2 regions of the Bradyrhizobium sp. USDA 3397 genome follow, and region 1 is predicted to be linked to the other one. Evidence: riboswitches for the same ligand, from Rfam matches in the RefSeq annotation. Region 1 holds a riboswitch; the other holds the start of a gene.

Region 1 (5,976 bases):
GCAGCTCCACGATATCGATCGTATCGCGTTCTACGCTACCGAGGCGTATTGCAATGCCATGCTGGAGCGGCTGCTTGTGTCTCAGCCAGATATCTCCATTCCGATGGATGCCAAACTGTTGCTGAGGAAGTTGCTGGCGCAAGAGTTCGGCACTAAGGTCGAAGAGTCGCGGCTCTCGTTCGTGCACCATCATCACGCACACGCAGCGAGCGCATTTGCGATGTCGGGATTTGAGCAAAGTCTGATTTTTGCGGTGGATGGCGGTGGCGATTTTCTCTCCGGGCTATTGGCGGTAGGGTCGGGCACCGAAATCACGGAACTCGCGAGTTTTCCGGAGAATAATTCTCTAGGACTATTTTACCTCGAGGCTATCCGATATCTCGGGTACAGTTTGTTCGACGAATATAAGGTTATGGGACTTGCTCCCTACGGAGATCCGGCGCCCTACCGCGAGCTCTTCGGACAGTTCTACGAACTCTTGGACAATGGCGGCTATCGTGTTCACCTAGATCGAATCGGACCGACATTGCTCCGCAACATCCAGGTTCGAAGAAAGGGAATGCCGTTCACGCAGCAGCATCGAGACGTGAGCGCTTCTTTGCAGGAAGCGCTAGAGCGGATCATGTTTCACATCCTGCAGCATTATCGGAAGAGCACCGGCATCAAGCGATTGTGCCTGGCTGGAGGGGTAGCCCACAACTGCACCGTGAATGGTAAGCTGCTCTACTCAGGACTGTTCGAAGACATATTCGTCCAACCCGCTGCGCATGACGCTGGTTGCGCATTAGGCGCGGCCCTGATGGTGTCCAGCGATTTGGGCATGCCGGCCCCCCTTGAGCGACTTCAGGATGTCTATTGGGGTCCCGATATCGGAAGCGAGCGAGCCGTAGAACGCGAGCTGAGTGCATGGGCGGGGCACCTCGACGTTGAGCGTCAAGATGACATAGCAGCAAGTGCAGCCGGTTGGATGGCTGATGGCGCCGTGATCGGCTGGGTCCAGGGTCGTTCTGAGTTCGGGCCACGTGCGCTAGGCAATCGCAGCATTCTTGCTGATCCTCGACCGGCTTCAAACAAGGACCGGATCAATGCAATGGTCAAAAAGCGCGAGGGCTATCGGCCATTCGCGCCATCAGTGCTGGAGGAGTATGCGAACGAATTTTTCGAGCTCCCGGAAGGCAAGCGCGAATTCCCATTCATGAATTTTGTGGTCCGCGTGCGCGACCCGAAACGTAGCGTGCTCGGTGCCATTACGCACGTCGATGGTACTGCTCGGCTGCAGACCGTATCGCGCAAAACAAACCCGCTCTACTGGGACGTTATTAGTGCGTTCAAAGAGCGGACGGGAATTCCGGTGCTGCTCAATACATCATTTAACAACAATGCCGAGCCGATTGTGGATTCCGTGTCTGACGCGATTACCACGTTCTTGACGACAGATTTGGATGGACTCGTGATTGGGCCGTTCCTCATCAAAAAGAGGACGACAGGGCTAGACGACTGGACTGCGCTCGCCATTTCATTGCCCGCTTATGTATCCCTTCATCGAGTCCGCGCTTTTACTGCAGAAGATCGCCAGGAGACTGTATGCGAGATTCGCAGGGGACACTCGAACCGCAACAGTGTGCGCATCTCACATGATTTGTTCGATCTCCTGATGCGGATCGACGGGGAGGCGGTCCTTGGATCTCTTCTTGATACCATTACTCCAGATCGGTCCAAACGCGAAGCTCTTGTGAAGGAATTGTTGGGATTGTGGGAGCAGCGTTGCGTTCGGCTACATCCGCCTCGCGCTACTCGCGCCAGTGGTGGCGGTGCAGGGCACGCCGAAGCAGAACCGGAGCGCGCCACTATGGGTGTCGTCTAGCGTTACGTATCCGGACGCAGCAAAGGATGAGACGGCGCGATGAGCGGAATGCCAGCCGTACCAAAACCAAGTGCGTGGTTGGCAACGTCTCATCCGATGCATGAATGGCCAGCCTTCATGCGTCCAGGCGAGCGGTGCTAGAAGAACGCTCACCGCGAGCGTCCGAGATCCGGAGTATCAGTTTGCCGTCGGACGGCACCTTACATCGGCCTCCTGCAGCAAGTTCCCGACCCAACCAATAGGTACAAACGAGGCAACGCGAAATGCTCGTCAGTGACTCGATGAATGATCGGTTCGTGGTTTCTCGACGACGGACCGGATTCGGTGATTGCCTTTGGTCGTTGGCATCAGCGTGGCGTTATGCAAAGCGGACCGGGCGGACGTTGGCAATCGATTGGCGTGGCTCGTGTTATCTCGATCGGCCATTCACCAACGCATTTCCAGTGTTCTTCGAGCCAGTTCAAGCCATCGACGGGGTACGGGTCATTTGCGATGACCAGATCAATCAAATGTCATTTCCAGGCCCGTTCTTCCCCCCTTGGTGGAATAAGGCGCCGATAGATTGCGTTTATCGGCCAGATGAACAGATCTTCCAGGAGCGTGACGAGCTGGACCAACTTTTCCAAAGTCCGGAAGATGTCGATGCTAACACTGTGGTGTGTGACGCCTGCTTAATGTGGCGCTGCGATGAGGATGCCGAACGGCAGATATTTCGGACGATCAAACCCCAACCGGAAATTCGGGCTCGAATTGATGCCATTTACCAAGAGCATTTTGAGGGACACAGCATAATCGGAGTTCATGTTCGTCACGGCAACGGCGAAGATATCATGGGACATAAGCCCTATTGGGCGGATCCGGAACTCGCCTTTCGGCAGGTATGTACTGCCATCGATAAGGCGAAAGCGTTACCGCATCCAAGCCCGGTGAAGCTGTTCTTGTGCACGGACAGCACGCTGATGGTCGAAAAGCTATCTGGAGTATTCCCCGATCTCTTCACTATCCCAAAGCATTTCCAGGCACCTCATGCTGGACCTTTACATAGTGCAGAACTTGGCGCCGAAGGCGGGTTCTCTGCCCTGATTGAGATGTATCTCCTCGGGCGGTGCGATACGGTCATTCGGTTTCCACCGACGAGCGCCTTCACGCGCTATGCTCGCCTCTTTGCGCCACGCGTTATGGAGTTCGATTTGAAGGATCCGACTCGATTGATCCTTATTGAAGGATCGCCGGAACGGCTGACGGCCTCATGAAAGTCAACGGATCATCATCTGCTAGACGTTATGGCGATCGGTATTCCAGCATCCATTCAGATGCCAATCTGGTGGCGAGGGTAGATGTCGATGATGTGAATCGGTCCTTGAGGCAATACAAGAGTGGACAAAGCGCCTGACGCCGTGCGCGATCGAGGTGGCGCTAAGCTTCGGTGAACGTGGTGCGGTGCGGCGATTACGTGATCGATGATTGTTGCGCCTGAATTGGTCAACTCATTCAAGAGGTCCTACACGGCTTCGGGCAAGCCGCTCCACGAACGTGCCGACTTGATCAAGATTCGGAAGTCGAAGTCCAGACGCCTCCGCCTGCGCGCTCGCTGTTTCCGGCCACGACCGCACTTTGGATCATACTTTGGCGGTCGCCTCGGGGAGACGCTCGCAAATCGTATTGGAGACAGCCGAGTGAAGATCCTGCACGTGCACAAACGGGCGACTGAATATCTACGATCCACCGGTGCGCAGGTCACGAAAGGCCCGGCCATGCGGCGCATGCCTCGGATTGGGATGCCTCTCATTGGCGTGTGCCAAATCGGCGAGGATGAGGCGGTGATATTCAACGGTTGACGGAACGGTGGTTTTGCAGGTAGTTCATTTTCGTTCGAGGTTCTCTGGGTCCCGCTTGATCCGGAGCTAAGAGGGAAGCTGGTGTGATGCCGGCGCTGCCCCCGCAACTGTAAGCGGCGAGCCGCTGTCCAATAGTGTCACTGAAGCCGGTCGGCTTCGGGAAGGCCGGACAGCAGCCATGACCCGCGAGCCAGGAGACCTGCCCCGACAACGTTTTCGTCCACGGGCGGGGTGTCCCGGTGGTGCGTCAAGAAGTCGCCGCCGCGGCGGCCTTTACCTGTGCGCATCCACCATCGCCTTGCCCCAAACCATGGGGTTGAAGCGATGTCTAACAGTTCACTTTCCGTTGCCACGCTAGGTATGCCACGCATCGGTCCGCGCCGGGAACTCAAATTCGCGCTCGAGAGCTACTGGGCCGGTAAGTCAAGCGAAGCACAGCTTTTCGAGGCTGCGGCTGGACTTCGCCTCGCCAACTGGGCGCGGCAGAAATCGCTCGGCGCGACCATCATTCCTTCGAACGACTTCTCGCTCTATGACCATGTGCTTGATACCAGTGTGATGGTCGGCGCGATTCCTGACGTTTACGGTTGGGTCGCAGGTCCAGTGTCACTCAAGACCTACTTCGCCATGGCGCGCGGCGCAGGAGAGGATCAAGATGCGGATCGCCGGCACGGCCATCATCAACAGGGCCCGGCAGCGCAGGAAATGACAAAGTGGTTCGACACCAACTACCATTACATGGTGCCGGAATTTCGCAAGGACCAAACATTCAAGCTTTCCTCTCGTAAGCCGATTGAGGAATATGAGGAGGCAAAGAGCCTTGGGTACCAGACGCGCTGTGTGCTGGTTGGCCCAGTCACCTTCCTGAAACTCGGCAAGAGTGCAGATCCGGGATTCAATCCAGTGTTGCTGCTGGACCAGCTTCTACCGGTCTACGTCGATGTCCTTCGCGAACTAGCCGCGCGAGGTGCGGAGTGGGTTCAGCTCGACGAGCCCTGCCTGGTCCTTGACCTCGACGAGGTATCCCGCGGCGCGTTGCGGCGAGCCTATGCCCATTTGGCAAAGGAGGTGCCCAGCCTCAAAGTCATGCTGGCTACTTATTTCGGCGGCGTCGGCGACAACCTCGATACTGCCTTGGCTTTGCCGGTTGCCGGTCTGCACGTCGATCTGGTTCGGGCCTCAGATCAGTTGGGCGTAATCGCCGCCATAGCTCGCAGCGATCTCGTTCTCTCACTTGGGGTCATTGACGGACGCAATGTCTGGCGGTCCAATCTGCCGGACTTATTCAACAAGCTGGCGCCAGCAGTAGTGAAGCTCGGTCATGACCGCGTCCAGATCGCTCCTTCGTGCTCGCTCCTTCATGTCCCGGTCGACGTCGAGCTCGAAAGCGATCTCGATTTAGATGTAAAGAGCTGGCTGGCGTTCTCGGTCCAGAAGATCAAGGAGCTGACGACCTTGGGAAGTGCGCTCGCCGGCAAGCATGCCCGTGTATCGCGCCTCCTTGCGGCCTCCAAGCGGGCGGCTCTAGCGCGCGAGAAGTCGTCTAAGGTTCACAACGCCAACGTCACCCGGCGCATGACTACGATTGACCAAACAATGCGTCGCCGTCAAAGTCCGTACGCCAGCCGTGCCGAGCTTCAGCGCGCTCGGTTCGCCTTGCCAACATTCCCAACGACGACGATTGGATCATTCCCGCAGACCGCAGACATTCGCCGTGCCCGTGCGTCCCACGCGCAGGGAACGTTGTCTGCCGCGCAATACGAGAGTTTCCTCAAAGCGGAAACGGCGCGTGCGGTCAGATGGCAGGACGACATAGGGCTCGACGTGCTCGTGCATGGCGAGTTCGAGCGCAATGACATGGTGCAGTATTTCGGTGAGAAGCTGTCGGGCTTCGTCTTCACAAAACACGGTTGGGTGCAGTCCTATGGCTCGCGTTACGTCCGCCCACCGATTCTGTTTGGGGACGTCTCCCGTCCGAAGCCGATGACGGTCGACTGGTGGCGCTATGCGCAGTCGCTGACCGAGAAGCCGGTGAAGGCAATGTTGACCGGGCCGGTGACCATTCTGAACTGGTCGTTTGTTCGTGATGATATCTCGCGAAGCGAGGCTTGCCTACAGATCGCGCTCGCGATCCGGGACGAGGTGGTCGACCTTCAGAACGCTGGAGCAAAAATGATCCAGATAGACGAGGCGGCGTTGCGTGAGGGACTGCCGCTACGCAAATCACAGTGGAAAAGCTATCTCGATTGGGCCATAGACAGCTTTCGCATTTGC
Region 2 (5,976 bases), 4.8 Mb from region 1:
CTGCGTGGCGTCACCGCGCCCGGCCTCGTCACGCCGCGCCTTCACAACGCGGCCTGAGAGACAAGCGAAAGGGCGGCCGCCGTGGCCGCCCGTCGCGCTCGCGATGCTCACGCTCTCCCTGATAGGCATCGGTTGCGGCGATCCCGAGCAGCTCACGCGCGCCGCGACCCGCGCCATCAACGCGGCCGATCTCATCCTGATCCCGCGCAAGGGGACTGCGAAATCCGATCTCGCCGATCTCAGGCGAACGATCTGCGCCGGTGTGCTCACCAACAAAACGACACGCATCGCCGAATTCGACCTTCCCGTGCGCGATGCGACCGAGTCGGACTACCGCAAGGGCGTAGACGATTGGCACGATGCGGTGGCCGCGACCTGGTCGCAGACGATCGCTGGGCATCTCGAAGATGAGGGCAAGGTCGCGCTGCTGATCTGGGGCGATCCTTCGCTCTATGATTCTTCGCTGCGCATTGCGCGGCGGTTGAATCCGTTGCCGACAATCGAAGTCGTGCCTGGGATCACCTCGATCCAGGCGCTGTGCGCGGCGCATGCGCTGCCGCTCAACGACATCGGCGAGCCGTTCCTGGTCACGACGGGGCGGCGCTTGCGCGAAGGCGGCTGGCCGCAGGGCGTCGATACCGTCGTCGTGATGCTCGATGGCGGCACGGCGTTCCAGTCGCTCGATCCGGCCGGACTTCACATCTGGTGGGGAGCCTATCTTGGCATGCCCGATCAGATCGTCATGTCCGGCGCGCTGGCTGAACTGGGCGCGCGCATTGCCGCCGTGCGGCAGGAGGCACGCGAGCGGCACGGCTGGATCATGGACAGCTACATCATCAAACGCAGGCGTTGAGCAGCATGCTTCCCGAATGGGTTACCCAGAACTGCCCCGAGGTCTCCGCTGTTCATCGCGAGGCGGCCATTGCGCGGCAGGCGCAGCTGACGAAGCCGACCGGCGCGCTCGGGCGGCTCGAGCAGCTCGCAATCGAGCTTGCGGGCCTGCAGGCGACCGGGCAGCCGCGCGCCGCGCGGGTGCCGATCATCATCTTCGCCGGCGACCACGGTATCGTCGCGCAGGGCGTGTCGGCCTATCCGCAAGCCGTCACCATCGCGATGATGGCGAATTTTGCCGCCGGTGGCGCCGCGATCTCGGTGCTGGCGCGCGAGCTGGGTTCGAGCCTCGAGGTCGTCGACGCCGGCACGCTGTCCCAGGAGCAGATGGCGGGAATCGTCACCGACAAGCCGCGCAGCGGCACCCGCGATTTCAGTGTCGAGGCCGCGCTCACGCCGGCGGAATTGGCCTTCGCCTTCGAGGCCGGCCAGCGCGCGGTGGTGCGCGCCGAGGCCGGCCGGCCTGATCTCTTGATCTTCGGCGAGATGGGGATCGGCAACACCACGACATCGGCGGCGATCGCGGCGAGCCTACTTGGTGTGAGCGCCGGGGAGATCGCGGGCAGCGGCACGGGCATCGATGCGGCCGGCCGCGCGCACAAGGCGCGGGTGATCGATGCGGCGATCGCGCGCCACGGCGTCGCCGGAGCCGCGGTCGAGAAGATCCTGTGCGCGGTCGGCGGCCTCGAGATCGCGGCGATCTCGGGCGCGATCATCGCGGCCGCGCAACGCCGCATTCCCGTGTTGATCGACGGCTTCATCGTCTCGGTGGCGGCGCTGGCGGCGGCGCGCCTCAACCCGTCCTGCCAGCCGTTCCTGTTGCCCTCGCATCAATCGGCGGAGCAGGGACATCGGCTGGTGTTGCGCACGCTGAACGTGCAGCCGCTGATCAGCCTCGATCTCAGGCTCGGCGAGGGATCGGGTGCGGCGATCGCGCTGCCGCTGGTGCGCTCGGCCTGCGCACTTCACAACGGCATGGCGACCTTCGCGCAGGCCAATGTGCCGGATCGGCCTAGCTAATGCGTTGATTGACCGAGACGACACGCCAGCCGCCCGCGAGCCGGTCGATCCGGGTCAGCGACAGTGGATCGATCACGAAGCGCAGTGCGGCTTCCGGTGTGAGATCGAGCGCGATGCAGAGCGTGGCACGAATGGTGCCGGAATGAACGACCAGCGCCGCGGAGCCTGCGCCAATCTGCGCCAGGCCGAGGCGGACGCGGGCGACCTGATCCGCAAAGCTTTCGCCGTTCGGCGGCCGTCCGTGCGCGGGATCGCGCCAGACCTGCGCGTAGGCCTCGCCGCCGGTCGCGGCGAGCTCGTCATGCCGATGGCCGGTCCAATCGCCGAAATCCTGCTCGCGAAATTCGCTGACCAGTTCCGGTTCGAGCCCCAGCGCGCGCGCCGTCTCGACCGTGCGCCGCGACGGGCTGGCATAGCCGGCGACATCCGCGGGCAAGAGGCGCCTGAGAGCCGTCAATGCGGCGTGATCGCCGAGGTCGGCCCGCGCATCGGCCGCATGGATCGTCCCGGGCACGCCCACGACGGCCGCATGCCTGATCAACCAGAGGAAGGTCTCGCCTTCCATGCTCATCTCCAGGGAAGTTGGCTGCTGTGGCCATAACGCCGCAACTGGCACATTGACTCTGTCTTGGCGGTAATCCTAGATGCTCATGACGGTTTTCCCGAGAGGGAATGAAAAGGGAATGCGGTGCGGGGAAAATGTCCCCAATGCCGCGGCTGCCCCCGCAACTGTAAGCGGTGAATCCTTCGTCACGAGCCACTGGGTCCTCGGTCCCGGGAAGGCGACGAAGCGGTCACGACCCGCGAGCCAGGAGACCTGCCGTCAGCCGTGGTCACACGCGAAGATGTCGGTCGGGGAGTACAGACATTCGGCTTCATCGGACGGCTAAAGCCGAAGGTGAAACCTCGTTCGCTGTGACGTGCCACTGACGTCATACCGAGGTTTTGACCTGTGTCTTCCATCCGTATCGCACGATCGCGCCGCGTCCTGCTTGCCTCCGCCGCGTTCACGTCCTTTGCCGCTCTCGGTCCGCCTGCCGCTGTGGCGCAGCAGGCCCGGGAGTCCCTGCCGCCCATCGAGGTGTCGCCCGCCCAGGCGCGCAAGCCGGCCAAACAGGCAGCAGGAGCGGCGCAGAGCGCGCGTCGCGCGGCAGCGCGCAGGCCGGCGGCTGTATCCGCCGCGCCAAAACCCGTCATGCCGGATTCGACGGCACAGACGCCTCTCAACACCAATGCCGTTGCCGAAAGCGCCTCGCGCGCTCGGCCTGACGGTGCGGCAGACGCCCGCGACCGTCGAGGTGATCTCGGCCGAAACGATGCGCGAGCAGGGCTATCGCACCGTGTCCGAGGTGGCGCAGGGCGCCGTCGGCGTCACCTCGGGCGACAACCCGGCCGAACCTTCCGCCTTCTCCATGCGCGGCTTCACCAACAGCCAGATCAACACGCTCTACAACGGCATCAAGATCGGTCCGCAGAACATGACCTCGCGGATCGTGGATACCGCCAATCTGGAAGCGGTGGAATTCCTCAAGGGCCCGGCTTCGCTGATTTCGGGCGAGGGCGCCGCGGGCGGTGCTATCAACTTCGTCACCAAGCAGCCCCACACCGGACCTGCCCGTAACGATGCCAATTTCTCCTGGGACTCGCTGAATTCGTTCCGTGCCCATTACGGCTCCGGCGGCAGCACCAATGTGCAGGGACTGGACTATCGCTTCGACATCAGCCGCTCCACGCTCAACGGCTTTGCCGATGACACCAATGTCAGGACGTTCGGCACGTCCGGCCAGCTCAACTACCGTGTTTCCGACAGCCTCAGGATCTGGGGTGCGGTCGAATATCGTGAAGACCGCTCGAAGGCCTATTGGGGCGCGCCGCTGGTGCCGGTCGCCTTCAGCGGTTCGCACGCGACGACGGGGATCGTCTCCGGCAATTACGTCTCGAATTACAACGGAACGAATCTCGGTGCCGTCACCATCGACGATCGCACCTTCAACACCAATTACAACGTTCTCGATAACCGCAACGTGGCGCAGGAAGTGTGGCTGCGTGGCGGATTCGAGCTGAAGCTCGCGCCTGACCTCACGCTGAAAAGTCAGGCCTATGGCTATGGCGCGGAACGAATCTGGTTCAATAACGAGATCGAGGCGTTCAATTCCACCACGAACCTGGTCGATCGCGAGCGTTTCTATGTCGCCCACAGCCAGCGGCTGGTCGGCAACATCACCGACCTGATCTGGGATACAAATATTGCGGGCTTCGATAACCGGCTGGTCACGACGCTGTCGTCGAGCTATCTCGATTTCGTCAGGCCCGGCGCGGCAAACTTTCCCGGCGATTCCGTTTCGCTGGTCGACCCCAACCGCGGTTTCTACGGCCTGCTCACGACGCAGCAGCAGACCGCACGCATCGACAACGAGGCGCTGTCATTCGAGGACAGGCTCAAGCTGACGCGCAGCTTCGCGCTGATCGGCGGCCTCCGCGTCGAGCATATCGGGCTCGACCGTAATTCGACCGACAAGAACGGGATCGTGAAGGCGGGCTTCCCGTTCACGAAAGACTGGGCGCCGGTGACGGGCCGCATCGGCTACACCTGGGAGGCCGTTCCCGGCCTGACCTTCTTCAGCCAGTACGCCACCGGCGCCGACGTCGCAGCCAACAACATCTTCCTGCTCTCGCCCACCCAGCCGCTCGATCTGACCACCGCGCGCACCTATGAGACCGGTGTCAAGCACCTGTTCTGGGACAACCGGGCGGAATGGTCGTTCTCGGCCTACGACATCGTGCGCAAGAACGTCTATGCGGCCGCCGGCGGCATGCAGCTGAATATCGCCGGGCGGCAGGAGTCGAAGGGCATCGAGCTTGCCGCCTCGATACGCCCGATCGAGCCGCTGCGGCTGTGGGGCAACATCGCCTATGTCGATGCGCGCTATGCCGACTACAATTTTGCCGGCGGCTCGTTCTCGGGCAACACGCCGCCAAACGTGCCGCGTATCGTCGCAAACGCCGGCGCGTCGTATCGCTTCTTCACACCGTGGCCGGTGGAGCTTGGCATCACCGGTCGTCATGTCGGCGACCGCTACAACACCGACGCCAACGTCGTGACGATGAAGGCCTACACCGTGGCCGACGTCTACGCCTTCGTCGACATCCCCAAGACGGCGTTCAATGCGGTCGACCAGGCCCGCCTGACCTTCCGTGTCCGCAACATCACTGATAAGCGCTATGCGATCTGGGGCGATCCGTTCTATCCGGACCAGATCCTCCTGGGCGCGCCGCGCACCTATGAAATATCGGCCGCGTTCAAATGGTGAGGCCCTGAGCGCATGATGGGCGCGATCGTCCTCACGCATCGCTGGCTCGGCATCGCGTTCTGTCTGTTGTTCGCGATGTGGTTCGCGAGCGGGATCGTCATGCACTTCGTCCCGTTTCCGTCGCTGACGGAAGCGGAGCGATTTGCCGGACTTGTGCCGGTCGATCGCGACGGGACGAGGATCTCGGTCGCGGACGCCGTTGCGGCGAGCGGGATTGCCGATGCGACACGTGTTCGGCTGATCCAGCGGAGCGATGGACCGGTCTACGTCGTCTCGGGCTCCGCAGGTTCGCGAGCGGTTCGCGCCTCCGATGGAGGAGACGCGTCGGTGACATCAGCCGATGTCGCGCTCACCATCGTGCAAGCTTATTCACGTCAGCGCGGGCTTGAGGCGGTGCGCGCTGCAATCGTCGCGCGGTCGGACTACGATCAGTGGAGCGTGCCGAACGGTTTTGATCGGCATCGCCCCTTGTTTCGCGCCGCTCTCGGCGATGCCCCTGGAACGGAGGTCTACGTTTCGTCGCTGACCGGCGAAATCGTCCTGGATACGACGCGCAGCGAGCGCGCGTGGAACTGGGCCGGCAGCGTGCTGCACTGGATCTATCCGACAATTCTGCGCAGCAGCTGGGCGCTGTGGGATCGCGTGGTCTGGACGCTGTCGCTGCTGGCCCTGATCGCAGCACTGCTTGGCGCGGTGCTCGGAATCGTGCGTGTGAAGATACGGGGACGCCAGCTCTCGTCGCCCTATCGGGACT

What was found. A riboswitch is a leader RNA that binds a small molecule or an ion and turns the genes downstream of it on or off. The one in region 1 is predicted to bind cobalamin.
Region 2: another riboswitch for cobalamin. It lies ahead of ACVWYQ_RS38450 (TonB-dependent receptor); the one in region 1 lies ahead of metE (5-methyltetrahydropteroyltriglutamate--homocysteine S-methyltransferase).

Annotation. Positions count from the first base shown of each region.
Region 1 is NZ_JBSSDS010000001.1:3,466,375-3,472,350, reverse strand. Features, by position in the region: gene ACVWYQ_RS16155 (carbamoyltransferase family protein) at 1-1,864, shown strand, start outside; gene ACVWYQ_RS16150 (nodulation protein NodZ) at 2,128-3,117, shown strand; cobalamin riboswitch at 3,723-3,923, shown strand; gene metE (5-methyltetrahydropteroyltriglutamate--homocysteine S-methyltransferase) at 4,027-5,976, shown strand, end outside.
Region 2 is NZ_JBSSDS010000001.1:8,279,841-8,285,816, forward strand. Features, by position in the region: gene ACVWYQ_RS38430 (energy-coupling factor ABC transporter permease) at 1-57, shown strand, start outside; gene cobF (precorrin-6A synthase (deacetylating)) at 104-853, shown strand; gene cobT (nicotinate-nucleotide--dimethylbenzimidazole phosphoribosyltransferase) at 859-1,911, shown strand; gene ACVWYQ_RS38445 (histidine phosphatase family protein) at 1,904-2,476, opposite strand; cobalamin riboswitch at 2,549-2,750, shown strand; partial or broken gene ACVWYQ_RS38450 (TonB-dependent receptor) at 2,864-5,222, shown strand; gene ACVWYQ_RS38455 (PepSY domain-containing protein) at 5,235-5,976, shown strand, end outside.